Regions from separate parts of the Streptomyces sp. NPDC026659 genome, predicted to be linked through region 2. Evidence: riboswitches for the same ligand, from Rfam matches in the RefSeq annotation. Region 2 holds a riboswitch; the other holds the start of a gene.
The links. A riboswitch is a leader RNA that binds a small molecule or an ion and turns the genes downstream of it on or off. The one in region 2 is predicted to bind glycine.
Positions count from the first base shown of each region.

Region 1 (9,921 bases), on a different contig from region 2:
GTCCGGCGGGCTGGCGGTCCAGGCCCGTGGCGATGCGGCGCAGGTCCAGCCAGGGGATGCCCACGCCGCCGCCGGGGGCGTGCGGGTTGAGCCAGAGGCCGTAGTGGTCGGGGTAGAGGGTGCGGGCCACGTCGAGGCCGTCGACCACCTCGTACGACCGGCTCCAGCCGCTGGCCGACAGCTCCTGCGCGGAGGTCACACAGGGGGCGTAGCCGAAGCCGTCGACCTCCATGTTTCCGTACTGCGCGTCCGGTGAGCCGGCCTGGCCGTGCCAGAGCAGCATCCAGATCTGCCCGGTCGAGGGGGTGGCGAGGGCGCGCAGCAGTGCCTCGTAGGCGTCGTAGCGGCCGGGGGTGACCTGGCGGAGTGTGTGTTCGACGCCGGCGCTCGGGCTCGCGCTCACCAGTCTTACCGCCCCTTCGATTCTTGCCCCAGTGTGGAGGACAGCTTAAGCGGCGATCGCCGTGATCCCCATGGAGGACCGGTTGCCGAATTGGTGGAGAGGACTAGTTGCCGAACTGGTAGAAGGGCCGCACGTTCGTCTTCAGCCAGTCGCCCACCGGGTCCTGGGCCACGTCGAGGAGGACGAGGTTGACCGGCCACGGGGGCGGGGACTGGGTGAGGGCGCGCTCCAGGGCCTCCAGCGGGCGGGCACGCAAGTCGCCCTCCCACTGGGAGAGTTCGACGCCGACGAAGAGGACCGGATCGGCCGTCTCGATGGCGGCGAGGCAGCGGCGGGCCGTGACGACGACGCCCGTGCCCGCGAACTCGGCCGAGGCGGCGGCGAGGAAGTCCACCGGGTCCTCCTGCCAGTCGGGCTCGAAGAGCCGGACGCGGGCGCCGCCCGCGGGGCCGTCCAGGGCCGTGCGGTCGGCGCGGCACAGCTCGGCCACCGCCTGGGGCGGCAGCGGCAGGCCCACCACGCCACCGGGGTTGAGCACCAGGCCCACCTGCGGCGGCAGACCGCGCGCGAATTCCACAGCCGGGGCGACGGTGAAGGAGAGGTGCGCGCCCGCCGACTGGCGGAACTGCTCCTCGGAGCTGAACACCGGGACGTACCCCTGGCCGTCGATCTCCACGGTGGGCAGGTCGAGCGAACCGCTCTGCGGGCCGCCGCCGTTGGGCAGCGGGATCCACAGGAAGCCGCGGGAGAGCACCTCGACGATCCGGGCGCCCGCCGAGGGCACGCCGAGGGAGGCCGAGAGCACCTCCTCCAGCTCGTTGCCGGGCCAGCCGCCGTGCGAATGGGGGTGTGCCTGTGCCGGGAAGTCCGCGGGAAAGTCCGCCGGGAAGTCCATGTTCCTACCGCCTGCCGGGAAAACCATGCTGTGGTGCAGAAGGCTATCCGGTGCGGGCGGCGGACCTCACGCCGCGAAGTGGATCCGGCGCAGCCCGTCCGCCGAGGCGCGGTCCAGGAGCACCGCCGAGGCGCAGCCCGGGGGCAGTTCGCCGCGCTCCACGGCGCGCAGCAGCCGCCCCGTGGCGTGCCGGTGCCGTCCGAAGGCGTACCGGGAGACGCCCCGGCCGCGCTCGCGCTGGCCCTGCCGGGCGGCCTCGGCGTCGACGTCGAGCAGGATCAGATGGAGGGCGGCGCCCCTGCGCCGGGCCTCGTGGGCGAGCCAGGCGCGCACCCAGGGCTGGGCGCCGCAGTCGTGCACGACGACGCCCTCGCCGGTGGCCAGGGCGCGGCGCAGTCCGGCGTAGTGGGCGAGACGGACCAGGGGGCGGTACAGCGCGTACGGCAGCCCGGTCAGGCGGGTCTGCCAGCGGTCGCGGGTGTCCTGGGAGTCGATCCGGCGGCCGGGGACGGCACGGTGCATGAGGGTGGACTTGCCGCTGCCGGGCAGCCCCGTGACGACCACCAGGTCCCGGGGGCCGAAGCGGAGTTCGCGGGGAGTGCGGCCGGGACGCTCGCGCAGGTCGCGCACGAGCGGAGCGGGGCGGGCGGCGGCCCGGCGCTCCCGCGTCGGGGCGGAGGGCTGGCGCGGCACCGCCAGGCCGGTGGTGGCGTACGCCGGAGTCCTGTTCACCGTGATCGTCCTCCCCTTGGGTTCGGTAATCCCTTGCCCATCGAATGTAAAGAGAAGGTAATGCGGGAAGTCGGTGGTTCGGTGTCCGTACTGCCACGGTCCGGTCACAGGCGGCCGCCCCTTCAGCGGCGGCGATCGCCGTGCGATGATGTGGCCGCCAACTGCATACCGGCCGCTTGAATCCGCGCGGGAGAGTCCCCGGCAGTACGTCTGCCTGGGCGCCGAAGGAGCAAGTCCCTCCCTTGAATCTCTCAGGCCCCGTTACCGCGCGGGCGAGGCACATCTGAAAAGCGGGCCGCTGCCGTCAGTGGCTCCACCCAAGGTGCAAACCGTGACCGTGCGGGTCATGGCGAACCTCTCAGGTTCCGATGACAGATGGGGAGGAACGTTCCTCGCCCCATCCCCCGTTGCCCTGGGAGACGACCGACCGATGAGCAGCACCGAACTCCGTCACACCGCGCTCGACGCCGTGCACCGCGCCCTCGGCGCGACCATGACCGACTTCGCCGGCTGGGACATGCCCCTGCGCTACGGCTCCGAGCGCGACGAGCACGTGGCGGTGCGCACCCGCGCGGGTCTCTTCGACCTCTCGCACATGGGTGAGATCACCGTGACCGGCCCCGACGCGGCCGCGCTCCTCAATTACGCCCTCGTCGGCGACATCGCCTCGGTCGGCCTCGGCCGCGCCCGCTACACCATGATCTGCCAGGCCGACGGCGGCATCCTGGACGACCTGATCGTCTACCGCCTCGGCGAGACCGACTACATGGTCGTGGCCAACGCCTCCAACGCCCAGGTCGTCCTCGACGCGCTGACCGAGCGCGCGGCGGGCTTCGACGCCGAGGTCCGCGACGACCGCGACGCCTACGCGCTGCTCGCCGTCCAGGGCCCCGAGTCCCCGGCCATCCTCAAGTCGCTCACCGACGCCGACCTGGACGGCCTCAAGTACTACGCCGGGCTCCCCGGCACCGTCGCGGGCGTCCCCGCGCTGATCGCCCGCACCGGCTACACCGGCGAGGACGGCTTCGAACTGTTCGTGAAGCCGGAGCACGCGGTGGAGCTGTGGCAGGCGCTCACCAAGGCGGGCGAGGCGTCCGGCCTGGTCCCCTGCGGTCTGTCCTGCCGCGACACCCTGCGCCTGGAGGCGGGCATGCCGCTGTACGGGCACGAGCTGACCCGCGAGCTGACCCCGTTCGACGCCGGTCTCGGCCGGGTCGTGAAGTTCACCAAGGACGGCGACTTCGTGGGCCGCGCCGCGCTGACGGAGGCCGCCGAGCGCGTCGAGCAGAACCCGCCGCGCGTCCTGGTCGGCCTGGTCGCCGAGGGCCGCCGCGTGCCGCGCGCCGGGTACGCCGTCGTCGCGGGCGGCGAGGTGATCGGCGAGGTCACCTCCGGCGCCCCCTCCCCCACCCTGGGCAGCCCGATCGCCATCGCCTACGTGGACGCGGCGCACGCGGCGCCGGGCACCGAGGGTGTCGGCGTCGACATCCGGGGCAGCCACGAGCCGTACCGGGTCGTGGCGCTGCCGTTCTACAAGCGCCAGAAGTAGCCGGCCGCCGCGCGGGCTCGGGAAGCGGCCACCGGCCGGGACCGCCGTCGGTACCACGCCGGCGTGAGCCTGCGCACATTTTCCCCGCTCACCAGCGGTTTACGTCCCCTTCGTCCGTCCAGCACGCCCTCGCGTACAGGAGAATTCAGGTCATGAGCAACCCGCAGCAGCTGAGCTACACCAAGGAGCACGAGTGGCTGTCGGACGCCGAGGACGGCGTCTCGACGGTCGGCATCACCGAGCACGCGGCCAACGCGCTCGGCGACGTGGTCTTCGTCCAGCTCCCCGAGGTCGGCGACACGGTGACCGCGGGCGAGTCCTGTGGCGAGCTGGAGTCCACCAAGTCGGTCTCGGAGCTGTACTCGCCGGTCACCGGTGAGATCACGGAGATCAACCAGGACGTCGTCGACGACCCGGCCCTGGTGAACTCCGCGCCCTTCGAGGGCGGCTGGCTGTTCAAGGTGCGCGCCGCGGAGAAGCCCGAGGAGCTGCTCTCCGCCGACGAGTACACCGCCTACACCGCAGGCTGAGGAGCCGGACCCGTATGACTGACGTCCTGAACACGCCCCTGCACGAGCTGGACCCCGAGGTCGCGGCCGCGGTCGACGCCGAGCTGCGCCGTCAGCAGTCCACCCTCGAGATGATCGCCTCCGAGAACTTCGCGCCGCTCGCGGTGATGGAGGCGCAGGGCTCCGTCCTGACCAACAAGTACGCCGAGGGCTACCCGGGCCGCCGCTACTACGGCGGCTGCGAGCACGTCGACGTGGCCGAGCAGATCGCCATCGACCGGGTGAAGGAGCTGTTCGGCGCCGAGTACGCCAACGTCCAGCCGCACTCGGGCGCCTCCGCGAACCAGGCGGCGCTGTTCGCGCTGGCCCAGCCCGGGGACACCATCCTGGGCCTGGACCTCGCGCACGGCGGCCACCTCACCCACGGGATGCGGCTGAACTTCTCCGGCAAGCAGTTCGACGTGGTCGCGTACCACGTGGACGAGGAGACCGGCCTGGTCGACATGGCCGAGGTCGAGCGCCTCGCCAAGGAGCACCGCCCCAAGGTGATCATCGCGGGCTGGTCGGCGTACCCGCGTCAGCTGGACTTCGCGGAGTTCCGCCGGATCGCGGACGAGACCGGGGCCCACCTGTGGGTCGACATGGCGCACTTCGCCGGTCTGGTCGCGGCGGGGCTGCACCCGAACCCGGTCGAGTACGCGGACGTGGTGACCTCCACCACGCACAAGACGCTCGGCGGCCCGCGCGGCGGCATCATCCTGGCCAAGAAGGACTTCGCCAAGAAGCTGAACTCCTCGGTCTTCCCCGGTTTCCAGGGCGGCCCGCTGGAGCACGTGATCGCCGCCAAGGCGGTCTCCTTCAAGGTCGCGGCCTCGGAGGACTTCCGTGAGCGCCAGCGGCGTACGGTGGAGGGTGCCCGCATCCTCGCCGAGCGGCTGACCGCGCCGGACGCCCGCGCGGCCGGGGTGAACGTGCTGTCCGGCGGTACGGACGTGCACCTGATCCTGGTCGACCTGCGCGAGTCGGAGCTCGACGGGCAGCAGGCCGAGGACCGTCTCCACGAGGTCGGCATCACGGTCAACCGCAACGCGGTCCCGAACGACCCGCGTCCGCCGATGGTGACCTCCGGTCTCCGGATCGGCACGCCCGCGCTGGCGACCCGCGGCTTCACGGCCGAGGACTTCGCCGAGGTCGCGGACGTGATCGCGGAGGCGCTGAAGCCGTCGTACGACGCGGAGGCGCTGGCCGCCCGCGTGCGGGCGCTGGCGGACAAGCACCCGCTGTACCCCACGCTGGGCAAGTAGTACCCCGAAGTTCACCTGGGTGCCCCGCCCACCGTCCCGTGGGCGGGGCACCCGTGGTCTGTCAGCATCACTTTTGTACGTGTTCGTATTTGAGGAGTCACCGTGGCCGTCTCGGTCTTCGACCTGTTCTCGATCGGCATCGGCCCGTCCAGCTCCCACACGGTCGGCCCGATGCGCGCGGCGCGCATGTTCGCCCGCCGCCTGCGCAACGAGGGTCTGCTGGACTCCGTCGCCTCCGTGCGCTGCGAGCTGTACGGCTCGCTCGGCGCGACCGGCCACGGCCACGGCACCCCGAAGGCGGTCCTGCTCGGCCTGGAGGGCGCCTCCCCGCGCACGGTGGACGTGGAGGGCGCGGACGAGCGGGTGGAACAGATCAAGGCGGCAGGCCGTCTGCTCCTCCTCGGCGAGCACGAGATCCCGTTCTCCTTCGACGACGACCTGGTCCTGCACCGCCGCAAGGCCCTGCCGTACCACGCCAACGGCATGACCCTGTGGGCGTACGACGCCTCGGGCGCCGAGCTGCTCACCAAGACGTACTACTCGGTCGGCGGCGGCTTCGTCGTGGACGAGGAGGCGGTGGGCGCGGACCGGATCGTGCTGGACGACACGGTCCTGAAGTACCCCTTCCGCACGGGCGACGAGCTGCTGCGCCTGACGAAGGAGACGGGCCTGTCGATCTCCTCCCTGATGCTGGAGAACGAGCGGGCCTGGCGCTCGGAGGAGGAGATCCACGACGGCCTGCTGGAGATCTGGCAGGTGATGCGCGAGTGCGTGCGCCGGGGCCTGTCCCGCGAGGGCATCCTCCCCGGCGGCCTGCGCGTCCGTCGCCGCGCCGCCGTCTCCGCCCGCCAGCTGCGCGCCGAGGGCAACCCGCTCGCGCACGCCATGGAGTGGATCACCCTCTACGCGATGGCGGTCAACGAGGAGAACGCGGCGGGCGGCCGCGTGGTCACCGCCCCCACCAACGGCGCGGCCGGCATCATCCCGGCGGTCCTGCACTACTACATCAACTTCGTCCCCGGTGCCGACGAGGAGGGCGTGGTGCGCTTCCTGCTGGCAGCGGGCGCCATCGGCATGCTCTTCAAGGAGAACGCCTCCATCTCCGGCGCCGAGGTCGGCTGCCAGGGCGAGGTCGGCTCCGCCTGCTCCATGGCGGCGGGCGCCCTCGCCGAGGTCCTCGGCGGCTCCCCCGAACAGGTCGAGAACGCCGCCGAGATCGGCATGGAACACAACCTCGGCCTCACCTGCGACCCCGTCGGCGGCCTCGTCCAGATCCCCTGCATCGAACGCAACGGCATGGCCGCGGTGAAGGCCGTCACCGCCGCCAAGATGGCCATGCGCGGCGACGGCGCCCACATGGTCTCCCTCGACAAGGTCATCAAGACGATGAAGGAGACGGGGGCGGACATGAGCGTGAAGTACAAGGAGACGGCGCGGGGCGGGCTCGCGGTGAACATCATCGAGTGCTAGGGGAACAGGCTCCGACCAGCGCGTTCGCGCCTTCCGGCGCTGTCAGGGCCTTTCCTGGTTACGCGGCGGGCCAGGTCGTGAAGAGTGGCCGTCGGCGACTGCGACTGTGACTTGAACGCGTTCAAATTCCGTGCCAGGGTACAGCCCGGGTTCTTGAGTCCACCGGTCGCGCACGCGGCCCGCGGAACCCGTTGGGGGTGGAGTGTGTTGTGTCGCTGTCGTCCTGCGCTGATCCTGCTCGCCATGGCCTTCGCTCTCACGGCCTGCGGCAGGTTGACGGTCATGCCGCCGCCCGAGGGCGAACCGGTCGTGCTGAAGCCGGCCGAACTCGCGACCACGTGGACCGATGCCGACGGCGGCACCCTCAGACTGAAGCAGGACGGGACGTTCGTCGCCGACAAGATCTGCGTCGCCGTCCGCTGGTACGACAGCCTGGCCTGGTCCGGGACGGGCACCTGGGAGCAGGGCTCCAACAAGAAGGAAAGCTTCGTCGACGTGACCTTCGACGAAGCTCACTCCGTCAACGACGGTCACCCCGAAGAGAGTGAGCGGCAGCCCGCTACCTACTCCGCCTTGCGCCAGGGCAAGGTCCTGAAGCTCTGGGTGCCCGTCGGCGATCCGGACAACGATTATCCGCACTGCATCCTGACCAGCCGGGCGAGCTGACCCGGCCGCCGCGTCACACGTCGAGCTGCTCGAAGATGTGCGGGGTGGCATACCTCGGGATGACACCGAACCCTGAGGGGGCAAGGCTCCGCGGAGGTGAAACTCCGGCCGGGGAAGAGGCACTGTCGTTCGACGCGGACGAAGTCATTCACCGCGGGTCAGACGCAGAACCGCCTTACCGGGGACCCGGCGCCCGCGGAGGGCATCGGCGGCTTCGGCGAATCGGTCCCAGGACCCCTGCCAGCCGATCTCGACAGCGAGAGATCCCTCGGCGGCCAGCTCGGCGAGAACGGCCAGGTCCGGTCCGGCGTCACCCTCGATGACGAAGGACGTCAGCGACTTGGACGGGCCTACGGTCGCATACGGGGGAAGGACGGCCGACTCGCCGGAAGTCCAGCCGACGCTCTGCAAGCTGCCTCCAGGAGCGAGCAGGTTCCACGCCGCGACCAGTTGAGGGCCGCCGACACTGTCGATGACCACGTCGACCGGTCGTTGGAGCCCCTCCAAACCGATCAGCACCTCGTCGGCGCCGGACCTCGCCGGTCCCTCCCCGCGGGCCGTCGACCCCACGGACGCGATCACATGGGCGCCCGCCCGCGCGGCCAACTGCACGGCGAACCGGCCGACCCCGCCGGAGGCCCCGGTGATCAGCACCCTCTTGCCCGGCCCGAGCCCGGCCGCCCGCAGCGAGCGCAGTGCCGCCACTCCGGCGACCGGCAGAGCCACCGCTTGTGCCAGGTCCAGGCCCTTCGGCACCTCGGCGAGCGCGCCCACGTCGATCGCGACGCGCTCGGCGAACGCCCCCGAGGTCAGAGCCACCACCCGGGTGCCCACCGCCGGGCCGGTCCCGTCGGCGGCGGCCTGGACGACCACCCCGGCCGCGTCCGAACCGAGCACCGCACCCACAGGTACTCGACCGGAGCGGGCGTCGTTGAGGTCGCCGTGGTTCAGGGAAGCGTGGGAGACGTCCACCAGGACCTGGCCCGGCCCCGGCACGGGGTCGGGAACCTCGGCGCGGCGGACGGCGGCGGGCGCGGACGGATCGACGACGAGAGCACGGACAGGCATGTCTTCCCCCTTGGCGCATGACTTGTAACAGCAGTCATCATCGGTAACCTCGCCGCCAGGCGGAAGAAGGCACATTTATGTCACGCAGTCACATCCGTGTTCCGGAAGCGGTGTGGGGCGAAGGCCGCTCTCGACCACGGCGAGAGGTCCCCCGCGACCGGACGTCAGTCTCTCCGCAGCAACAGCCGCAACATCCCCAGGCGTGACGGGGACGCCGAGCCGTTCAGCAGCCCGGCGCCTCGCGCCGACACCGCGTCCGCGGTGAGGAGTTCGACCTCGACCAGGGTGCGCAGCAGGCGGCGGTGGGGGGACGGAGCCAGTTCCGGCAGCTCTCTTGCTTTCTCCAACGACGTGCGGGCGAGGGCCACTTCGTGGTCGACCAGGGCGCGCAGGGCCGAGGGGTCGGGGTCCTTCGTGAGGTCGGCCGCCGTGAGGGAGAAGCGGGTCAGGGTGTCCGTCGGGATGCCGGGGCGGCCCTCGTGGAGGTCCTCGGCCAAGTCGTTGATGAAGTCCAGGCGTTGGGCGCCCTCGATGAAAACGCGGCAGGCTGCTCGGAAGGAGCCGTCGTCGTCCTGGGGGCCGAGGAGGGTGCCGATGAGGAGGAAGGCGGGGAGGGAGTAGGCGTCGATGTAGGACTGGTAGTCGGACTCCGCCACGAAGCCGGTGAAGGTCAACTCGGCGGGGGCCGAGGCCAGATAGGTCTCCGTCGTCTCCCGCATGCGGGGGTACGCGGTGATGGTGTGCACCAGGGTCCGGATCAGGGCGTCGTCGCTCTCCCCGGTGTCCAGCGCCTTGCGCACCCATTCCTCCCAGGAGGCCCAGGCACGCTGACGGTCGGGCAGGGGGCCGGTGTCCAGGAGGTTGTCGCCGTGTTCCATCACGGCCGTCGCCGCCAGGACATGGGGCAGGACCGGCCGTGGCAGGAGCCAGCGGGCGGCCAGATAGGCGGTGGAGCGGGAGCGCTTCACCAACTCCCGCTGTGCGCCGTAGTCCTCACGTAGTCCCGCGTCCCTGATACCCGCCGCGTCCAGGCTTCTCGTCCACGTGCTCATTGGCCCGATCGTAGAGCGGTGGCGGAGTCGGTGTCGTCCATGAAGCTCAACATCCGGGCGTTGAGCAGGTCGGGGTGGTCCATCTGCGGCACATGGCCGGTGGCGGCGACGATCTCGGCGCGGGCGCCGGGGATCAGGCGTGGCACCCGCTCCAGCTGCCGCTGCGGGTGCACGAGCAGGCTGCGCTTGCCCATGACCAGGTAGAACGGCGTGCGGATCGAGGCCAGTTCCTCGTCCGACAGCGGCAGCGGGGCGGGGCGGCGCATCCGGAAG
Region 1 is NZ_JBEZXY010000011.1:28,716-38,636, reverse strand. Features, by position in the region: gene AB0E91_RS25500 (enhanced serine sensitivity protein SseB C-terminal domain-containing protein) at 1-403, opposite strand, end outside; gene AB0E91_RS25495 (enhanced serine sensitivity protein SseB) at 507-1,298, opposite strand; gene AB0E91_RS25490 (AAA family ATPase) at 1,365-2,030, opposite strand; glycine riboswitch at 2,208-2,307, shown strand; gene gcvT (glycine cleavage system aminomethyltransferase GcvT) at 2,461-3,579, shown strand; gene gcvH (glycine cleavage system protein GcvH) at 3,732-4,109, shown strand; gene glyA (serine hydroxymethyltransferase) at 4,124-5,392, shown strand; gene AB0E91_RS25470 (L-serine ammonia-lyase) at 5,495-6,862, shown strand; gene AB0E91_RS25465 (hypothetical protein) at 7,106-7,528, shown strand; gene AB0E91_RS25460 (zinc-binding dehydrogenase) at 7,673-8,596, opposite strand; gene AB0E91_RS25455 (squalene/phytoene synthase family protein) at 8,761-9,648, opposite strand; gene AB0E91_RS25450 (alpha/beta fold hydrolase) at 9,645-9,921, opposite strand, start outside.
Region 1: another riboswitch for glycine. It lies ahead of gcvT (glycine cleavage system aminomethyltransferase GcvT); the one in region 2 lies ahead of gcvP (aminomethyl-transferring glycine dehydrogenase).

Region 2 (9,921 bases):
GGCTCAGGGGCCGGGCATCACCGTGACGGTCGACGATGCGAAGGGGACGGTCGAGTCGGACATGCTGCTCGACGCGATCCAGGAACTGCGCGCGGCCGGCGCGGAGGCGATACAGATCAACGACGTCCGCGTGGTGGCGAACACCTATCTCACCGACTCGGGCAAGACGGTCAGTGTCGACGGGAACAAGATCGACGCGCCGTATCGTTTCAAGGTCATCGGGAAGCCGCAGGACCTCGAGCCGGCGTTGAACATCCCTGGGGGCGTGGTGCAGACCTTCGAGAAGGAGCAGGCCACGGTGAGTGTCGAGCGGTTGAACAAGATCGTCGTGGATGCCTTGCGGCAGGCGAAGCAGCCTGACTACGCTCGGTCGTCCTCCCGGTGAACCGGTGGTGCATGGGCCGCGTCCGGCAGGGGCATGAGGTTGCGGGGGGTCGGCGCACCGAAGGGGTGGTGCGTGGTGGAAACTGTCTGGTGGATACGGACGTTGTGAAGATGTCCGGATCGGCCGGTGTCGGCAATCAGGGTTCGTCCTGCCCCACGGGCGGGTCTGTTTCGGTCAAGGGGAATCGCCCGTGAAGTTGTTTGGGAAGTTGTTCGGCAAGAGCGCGCGTGAGGGCAACGACAACGCGACGGCCCGTCATCGCGCACAGTCCGAAGAGGAAGGCCCCCGTCCGCTGTTCCGCGACGAGGTCGCTGGTCCGGCCGGTGGCAATTCGGGAGGCCAGGGCGCGGCGTCCGTTGACCCTGCCCGGTCCGGCGGCATAGGTTTCGGGCAACCGTCAACCTCAAGTGCGGGTGGAGGGTTTGCCTCCGACCCGTCCGCGTCCAACGCCCCCGGGGGGTCCATGTCGGTCCTGGAGTGTTCCAGGTGCGGGAACCGCAACGCGGAGAACGCCCGTTTCTGTTCCAACTGCGGTGCGCCGCTGCGTCCCGGCGCCACGCCGGAGCGTGCTTCGGAGACCACGTCGACGATCTCCATCTCCGGTCTCGAGGCGTACGACGCCGAGATGACCGGTCAGACGGCGGTCCCGATGCTGTCGCCCGAGGCGCAGGCGGCGGTCGACGCGCTGCCGGTGGGCTCCGCCCTCCTGGTGGTGCGCCGGGGTCCGAACTCGGGCAGCCGCTTCCTGCTGGACAGTGACCTGACCACGGCCGGCCGTCATCCGCAGAGCGACATCTTCCTGGACGACGTGACGGTCTCGCGCCGTCACGTGGAGTTCCGGCGCGTTGCGGACGGGTCCTTCACGGTGGCGGACGTGGGCAGTCTGAACGGCACGTACGTCAACCGTGAGCGGATCGACGAGGTCCCGCTGGCGAACGGTGACGAGGTGCAGATCGGCAAGTACCGGCTCGTCTTCTACGCGAGCCGGCAGGGCGTCTGACCTCCCCCCGGGCACCCGTCCGGGGGAACCCCAGGGAAGGTCCATGCTTCAAACACCGAGCGGCGGTGCCGGAAGCGGTACCGCCGCCAGGGACAGTGAGCCGATGAGCATCGGCACCGTCCTGAACGTGCTGCGCGACGAGTTCCCCGAAGTCACCATCTCCAAGATCCGTTTCCTGGAGTCGGAGGGCCTCGTCGAGCCGCGCCGGACCCCCTCGGGGTACCGCAAGTTCGGGGCGGACGACGTCGAGCGACTGGGCCACATCCTGAGAATGCAGCGGGACCACTATCTGCCGCTGAAGGTGATCCGGGAGCACCTGGACGCCATGGAGCGCGGTGAGGCGGTCCAGCTGCCCGTCGTAGGGCGTCAGCGCTCGGCGGAGGACGCGGCGGACGAGTGGTTCGAGGGGCCCACGGTGGCCCGGATCGGCCGGGCCGAGCTGCTGGCGGCCGCCGACATCGACGAGGCCGAGCTGCGGGAGTGGGAGTCGTACGGGCTCATCGCCCCCCTGGCGGACGGGGTCTACGACGCCGAGGCCGTCACCGTGGCGGCCCTCGTGGCCGAACTGGGCCGGTTCGGGATCGAGCCGCGCCATCTGCGGGTCATGAAGGCGGCGGCCGAGCGCGAGGCCGGTCTGGTGGACCAGCTGGTGGCCCCGCTCAAGCGCCACCGCAACCCGCAGACCCGGGCGCTCGCCGAGGCGCGTACCAAGGAGCTGGCAGCGCTCACCATGAAGCTGCACGCGGCTCTGGTGAAGTCCGCGCTCGGGGTCCGGCTGCCCTGAGCGCGGGGCCCCGGGAGGGGACGGGATCGCCCGCCTGTTCCCGGCCCGACTACCCAAACGTCCCGGGCACGGCCTAGGGTTGCTGTGTGAACGAGCTCGATGTCGTAGGTGTCCGGGTCGAAATGCCCTCCAACCAACCGATCGTGCTCCTGCGCGAAGTGGGAGGCGACCGCTACCTCCCCATCTGGATCGGGCCCGGGGAGGCGACGGCGATCGCCTTCGCCCAGCAGGGCATGGCCCCCGCGCGGCCGCTGACGCACGACCTGTTCAAGGACGTGCTGGAGGCCGTCGGTCAGGAGCTGACCGAAGTGCGCATCACGGATCTGCGTGAGGGCGTCTTCTACGCGGAGCTGGTGTTCGCCAGCGGGGTCGAGGTGAGCGCGCGTCCGTCCGACGCCATAGCGCTGGCCCTGCGCACCGGCACGCCCATCTACGGGAGTGACGGGGTGCTCGACGATGCGGGCATCGCCATCCCGGACGAGCAGGAGGACGAGGTGGAGAAATTCCGCGAGTTCCTCGACCAGATCTCGCCCGAGGACTTCGGCACCAGCAGCCAGTGAGGCGCCGACGCCGGCCGCGTGGTCAGGAGGCCACGAGGTCGGTCGGTCGTGCCCTGTCGTGCCGTCGCGGGCGGGGTCACGAGCGGGCAATTGCCAACGGCTCGTGAGAGCGTCCTACGACCCTTCACGAGCGCATTCGGCTAGCCTTTCCCCGCGGTGGGACACGAGAAACCACTCTCAGGGTGATTATCACTCGGCGTGCCGAGTGTGGCGATCGTTGACGCACCCCTGGTGACTGCCTACCGTCGAGATGGCAGGTCAAGGACGGAGGTCGGCGTGAGAACCAGCGGCGACGGTACGGCTGGGGGCGCCCCCGGAAACGGGTTCGGGGCAAGCGGTCCGTACCCTCCCCCAAGCTCGCGGCTCCGCCCGAGCGGCGGATATCCCCAGCCCAGTGGCGGGGTCGAGCACGCCTCGCAGCGGCCGACGGCGGTGCCGGACGGCGAAGGGGTGGCGCCGGAGGTGTCCGAGGAGATCGGTTATCGCGGGCCCACGGCCTGCGCGGCGGCGGGCATCACCTATCGGCAGCTCGACTACTGGGCCCGCACCGGCCTGGTGGAGCCGAGTGTGCGCCCCGCCCACGGCTCGGGCACCCAGCGGCTGTACAGCTTCCGGGACGTGGTCGTCCTGAAGATCGTCAAGCGCTTCCTGGACACCGGTGTCTCGCTGCAGAACATCCGCTCGGCGGTACAGCACCTCAGGGACCGCGGCTTCAGGGACCTGGAGCGCATGACGCTGATGAGCGACGGCGCCACGGTCTACGAGTGCACCTCCCCGGACGAGGTCCACGCCCTGCTCCAGGGCGGCCAGGGCATCTTCGGCATCGCCGTCGGCGTGGTGTGGCGGGACGTGGAGAGCGCGCTGTCCCAGCTGCACGGCGAGCGCGTCGACACCGGCGAGACGCTGATCGGGCACAACCCCTCCGACGAACTGGCCAGGCGGCGCAACCGGGCCGTCTGAGCCCGCGGAAGCATCCCGGCGCCGATGAGGTGACCGGCGTTGTCAGTGGTGTGGTGCACCATCGGACATGTGAGAGCCGCGCCGACGATCCTCCATCTCGACATGGACGCCTTCTACGCCTCGGTGGAGCAGGCGTCCAAGCCGAGCCTGCGCGGCAAGGCGGTCGTGGTCGGGGGGCTCGGGCCGCGCGGGGTGGTGGCCACGGCGTCGTACGAGGCGCGGGTCTTCGGGGTGCACTCGGCGATGCCGACGGCCCAGGCGCGCAGACGGGCGCCGAACGCCGCGTACGTCACGCCCCGCTTCGCCCTCTACCGGTCCATCAGCGAGCAGGTGATGGCCCTGCTGCGCGAGCTGTCGCCGCTGGTGGAGCCGCTGAGCCTGGACGAGGCGTTCGTGGACCTGGAGGCCGGGGGAACGGCCTGGGACGAGCCGTCGGCGCGTGCGGCGGGGGTCAGGCTGCGCGCCGACATCAAGGCGGTCACCGGACTGACCGGCTCGGTCGGGCTCGCCGCCTCCAAGATGCTCGCGAAGATCGCCTCCGAGCGGGCCAAGCCCGACGGACTGTGCCTCATAGAGCCCGGCACCGAGCGCGCCCTGCTGGGACCGATGCCGGTGCGGACCCTGCCCGGGGTCGGCCCCGCCACCGGCGACCATCTGCGCCGGGCCGGAATCACCACCGTGGACGAGCTGGCCGAGGCCGGTGAGGACGAACTGGTCCGGCTGCTCGGCAAGGCGCACGGCCACGCGCTGTACGCCATGGCGCTGGCCCGCGACGACCGGCCCGTGGTGGCCGAGCGTGAGGCCAAGTCGGTCTCCGTCGAGGACACCTACGACGTCGACATCCACGACCGGCCGAGGATCGGCCTGGAGGTCCGGCGCCTCGCCGACCGCTGCGTACAGCGGCTGCGCGGCGCGGGACTGTCCGGCCGGACCATCGTGCTCAAGGTACGGCGGTACGACTTCTCGACCCTGACCCGCTCCGAGACGCTGCGCGGGCCCACGGACGACCCGGCGGTGGTCCGGGAGGCGGCCGCGCGGCTCCTGGAGTCGGTCGACACCACCGGCGGAGTGCGCCTGCTCGGCGTCGGCGTCACCGGACTGGCCGACTACACCCAGGAGGACCTGTTCGCACAGGCCGCGGGGGAACTCGCCGCCGCGGAGCCCGAGGAGGCCGCGCCCGAACCGCTCCCGGCCGCGCCGGCCCCGCCGCCGGAGCGGCAGTGGCGGCCCGGCCAGGACGTACGGCACGCCGAACACGGGCCCGGCTGGGTGCAGGGCAGCGGGCTCGGCCGGGTCACCGTGCGCTTCGAGACGCCGGAGGACTCGGCGCCCGGCCGGGTGCGGACCTTCTGGGTGGACGACCCGGACCTGGCACCGGCCGACCCGCTGCCCCTGGTGGCGAGGGCGAGCGGTGGACAGGGAGAGGGGACGTGAGGGAGGAGAGGGGTCAGGCGTCCTCGGTGCCCGCGAGCTTGCCGAAGTCGCGGTCCGGGACCTTGGGAGCGGTGGGGGAGGCGGACACGTCGAGGCCGTAGTGGTGGTAGAGCTGGAGTTCCTGCTCGGGGGAGAGGTGGCGGCCCACCCCGAAGTCCGGGGCGTCCTTGATCAGCGCGCGTTCGAAGGGGACCTGGAGGGTGCCCTCGACCAGTTCGCTCGGTTCGAGCGGGACGAAGGCGTCGCGGGAGAAGAGTCCGGTGCGTATGGCGGCCCACTCGGGGACGCCCGTCGCGTCGTCGAGATACACCTCGTCGATGGTGCCGATCTTGGTGCCGTTGCGGTCGAACGCCTTGCGGCCGATCAGATTGCGCGGATCGATGTCGGTCTGCACGGTCCCTCTCCCTCCACGTGGTCCCAACTCATCCGTTAGCACTACAAAAGAGCAGAATGAGCGCGGCGGCCACTCGAACGCCGCGCGGCACGGCCCCGCTGGTACTCTGACAACGGCTGCTGACCCCGTGCGGGAGAGTCCTCCGAGCAAGTCGGAGGCGCCGAAGGAGCAACTCCTCCCCGGAATCTCTCAGGCCCCCGTACCGCACGGACGAGGTCACTCTGGAAAGCAGAGCGGGCGTCCACGGCTCCCGCTCTCACCGACGGTGAAAGCCGGGGCCCTCGGGCATCCGGTGAAGCTCTCAGGTATGAGATGACAGAGGGGGAGGCCGGTGGGCACCCGCGCCGAGGTGCCCCTCGCAGGTCGCGCCAGACCAGGAGGCCTCCGCACATGACCGCCCCTCGCATTCCGCTCTCCGCCCTCGAAGCGGGCATCCCCTTCGAGCAGCGACACATCGGGCCCGACCAGGAGGCGCGGGCCAAGATGCTCGCGCAGGTCGGCTACGGCTCGCTCGACGAGCTGACCGCCGTCGCCGTCCCGGACGTCATCAAGAACGCCGACGCCCTCGACCTGCCGGACGCCCGCACCGAGGCCGAGGTGCTCGCGGAACTGCGCTCGCTCGCGGACCGCAACCAGGTCCTCGGCTCCATGATCGGCCTCGGCTACCACGGCACCTTCACCCCGCCGGTCATCCTGCGCAACGTCATGGAGAACCCGGCCTGGTACACCGCCTACACGCCGTACCAGCCGGAGATCTCCCAGGGCCGCCTGGAGGCCCTGCTCAACTTCCAGACGATGGTCGCGGAGCTCACCGGACTGCCCACCTCCGGTGCGTCCCTGCTCGACGAGGGCACCGCCGCCGCCGAGGCCATGGCGCTCTCCCGGCGCATGGGCAAGAACAAGAAGGGCCTCTTCCTGGTCGACGCGGACACGCTGCCGCAGACCATCGCGGTCATCGAGACCCGCGCCGAGCCGACCGGCGTCGAGGTCGTCGTCGCCGACCTGAGCGACGGCATCCCGGCCGAGCTGGCCGCCCGCGACATCACCGGTGTCCTGCTCCAGTACCCCGGCGCCTCCGGTGCCGTACGCGACCTGAAGCCGGTGATCGAGCAGGCGCACGAGCTGGGCGCGCTCGTCACCGTCGGCGCCGATCTGCTCGCCCTCACCCTGCTCACCTCGCCCGGCGAGCTGGGCGCGGACATCGCCATCGGCACCACGCAGCGCTTCGGCGTGCCCATGGGCTTCGGCGGCCCGCACGCGGGCTACATGGCGGTGCACGAGAAGTTCGCCCGCAGCCTGCCCGGGCGCCTCGTCGGCGTCTCCGTGGACGCGGACGGCCACAAGGCCTACCGGCTCGCGCTGCAGACCCGCGAGCAGCACATCCGCCGCGAGAAGGCCACCAGCAACATCTGCACCGCGCAGGTGCTGCTCGCCGTCATGGCCGGGATGTACGCCGTCTACCACGGCCCCGACGGCCTGCGCACGATCGCCCGCCGCACCCACCGCTACGCCACGATCCTCGCCGAGGGCCTGAAGGCGGGCGGTGTCGAGATCGTCCACGGCGCCTACTTCGACACGCTCACCGCGCGCGTGCCCGGCACGGCCGCCGATGTCGTCGCCGCCGCGCGCAAGGGCGGGGTCAACCTGCGCCTGGTCGACGCCGACCACGTCTCCCTCGCCTGCGACGAGACCACCAACCGCGCCCAGTTGGCCGCCGTGTTCGCCGCGTTCGGCGTCGAGGGCGACATCGAGGCGCTGGACGCGGCCGCCGCCGAGGCCCTGCCCGAGGCGCTGCTGCGCACCGACGACTACCTCACCCACCCGGTCTTCCACGAGCACCGCTCCGAGACGGCCATGCTGCGCTACCTGCGCAAGCTGTCCGACCGCGACTACGCGCTCGACCGGGGCATGATCCCGCTCGGCTCCTGCACCATGAAGCTGAACGCCACCACGGAGATGGAGCCGGTCACCTGGCCCGAGTTCGGCCAGCTGCACCCCTTCGCGCCCGCCGACCAGGCCGAGGGCTACCTGACCCTCATCCACGAGCTGGAGGACCGGCTCGCGGAGGTCACCGGCTACGACAAGGTCTCCCTCCAGCCCAACGCCGGTTCCCAGGGCGAGCTGGCCGGTCTGCTGGCCGTCCGCGCCTACCACCGTGCCAACGGCGACGAGCAGCGCACCGTGTGCCTCATCCCGTCCTCCGCGCACGGCACCAACGCCGCGAGCGCCGCGATGGCCGGCATGAAGGTCGTCGTCGTCAAGACCGCCGAGGACGGCGAGATCGACGTCGCGGACCTGCGCGCCAAGATCGAGCAGTACCGCGACCAGCTGTCCGTGCTGATGATCACCTACCCGTCGACGCACGGCGTCTTCGAGGAGCACGTCGCCGACATCTGCGCCCAGGTGCACGACGCGGGCGGCCAGGTGTACGTCGACGGCGCCAACCTCAACGCCCTGGTGGGCCTCGCCAAGCCCGGTCACTTCGGCGGTGACGTCTCGCACCTGAACCTGCACAAGACGTTCTGCATCCCGCACGGCGGCGGCGGTCCGGGCGTGGGCCCCGTGGCCGTACGCTCGCACCTCGCGCCGTACCTGCCGAACCACCCGCTCCAGCCGGCCGCCGGTCCCGAGACGGGCGTCGGCCCGATCTCGGCCGCCCCCTGGGGCAGCGCGGGCATCCTGCCGATCTCGTGGGCGTACGTGCGCCTCATGGGCGGCGAGGGCCTCAAGCGCGCGACCCAGGTGGCCGTGCTCTCCGCGAACTACGTCGCCAAGCGCCTGGAGCCGCACTTCCCGGTGCTCTACACCGGCCCCGGCAACCTCGTCGCGCACGAGTGCATCATCGACCTGCGCCCGCTCACCAAGGCGACCGGCGTCAGCGTGGACGACGTGGCCAAGCGCCTGATCGACTACGGCTTCCACGCCCCGACCATGTCCTTCCCGGTGGCCGGCACGCTGATGATCGAGCCGACCGAGTCGGAGGACCTGGCCGAGCTGGACCGGTTCTGCGACGCGATGATCGCGATCCGCACCGAGATCGACAAGGTCGGCTCCGGCGTGTGGTCCGCCGACGACAACCCGCTGCGCGGCGCCCCGCACACCGCGGCCGCCCTCGGCGGTGAGTGGTCGCACTCGTACAGCCGCGAGGAGGCCGTCTTCCCGGCCGGTGTCTCGGCCGCCGACAAGTACTGGCCGCCGGTGCGCCGTATCGACCAGGCCTTCGGCGACCGGAACCTGGTGTGCTCCTGCCCGCCGCCGGACGCGTACGAGGACTGATCCCGTAGACGCGTGAGGGGCGGCTCCCGGTCCGTGGATCCTGTGGATTCACGGGTTGGGAGCCGCCCCTCGGCGTTTTCTCAGGCGGTGGCCAGCGAGACCTCCGTCGACTTGATCAGCGCGACCACGTCGGAGCCCGTCGACAGCTTCAGCTCCTCCGCCGACTCGTGGGTGATGGCGGAGGTCAGCTCGGCGCCCGGCACCTGGATCTTCACCGCGGCCATGGCCTCGCCGGTGGCGATGTCGGTGATGGTGCCCGCGAGCTGGTTGCGGATCGAGATGTGGTGCACGGGCTCGGTGGCGAGCGAGACCTCCGTCGCCTTCACCAGGGCGCGCACCGACGTGCCCTCGCGAAGGCCCAGGTCCTCGGCGGCCTCCAGGGTGATCGCCGCGGTGATGTCCTGACCGCCGGTCAGCCGGACCTTGACGGTCGCCATGACCTCGCCGGAATGGACCGCCGTGACGGTGCCGGGAAGCTGGTTGCGGATACTCATGGTCATGGCGCCCCACCGTAATGGGTACAAACACTCACTCTGGGTAAGCGTGCGTCTGCGTCGCCTTGACGGTCGCCCAGACCGCGGCGCCCGGGTGAAGGTCGAGTTCCGCCGCCGCGGCCGTGGTGAGGTCGGCGGCGAGCGACAGGTCGCCCGTGAGGTCGGCGCGGATCTGGTCGCCGTGGGACTCCAGGCCGACGACATGGCAGCGCCACAGGTTGCGGGCGCTGGCCCCGGTCGGGCGGTCCCGGAAGAGGGTCACCGCGACCGGCGGGAAGGCGACGAAGGCCGGTCCGGTCAGCTCCTCCGTGGTCGTGATCTCCGGCCCGGCGTCGAGCCGTACGGTGTGGCCGTCGGCGGTTCCCCGGTAGAGGTTGAGGCCGACGAGCTGGGCGATGTAGTCCGTGCGCGGATGGCGGGCGATCTCCGTGGGGCTGCCCTCCTGCACCACGCGGCCGTGCTCCACGACCACCAGGCGGTCGGCGAGCACCATGGCGTCCAGCGGGTCGTGTGTGACCAGTACGGCGACGGCCTCGAACTCCGCGAGGTGGCGCCGCAGTTGGGAGCGGACCTCCAGGCGGGTGCGCGCGTCCAGGGCGGCGAGGGGTTCGTCGAGCAGCAGCAGGCGGGGCTG
Region 2 is NZ_JBEZXY010000009.1:5,383-15,303, forward strand. Features, by position in the region: gene AB0E91_RS22450 (DUF881 domain-containing protein) at 1-385, shown strand, start outside; gene AB0E91_RS22455 (FHA domain-containing protein) at 468-1,385, shown strand; gene AB0E91_RS22460 (MerR family transcriptional regulator) at 1,429-2,169, shown strand; gene AB0E91_RS22465 (bifunctional nuclease family protein) at 2,256-2,729, shown strand; gene AB0E91_RS22470 (MerR family transcriptional regulator) at 3,006-3,689, shown strand; gene AB0E91_RS22475 (DNA polymerase IV) at 3,759-5,123, shown strand; gene AB0E91_RS22480 (PRC-barrel domain-containing protein) at 5,137-5,517, opposite strand; glycine riboswitch at 5,638-5,732, shown strand; gene gcvP (aminomethyl-transferring glycine dehydrogenase) at 5,908-8,793, shown strand; gene AB0E91_RS22490 (TOBE domain-containing protein) at 8,874-9,293, opposite strand; gene AB0E91_RS22495 (ABC transporter ATP-binding protein) at 9,322-9,921, opposite strand, start outside.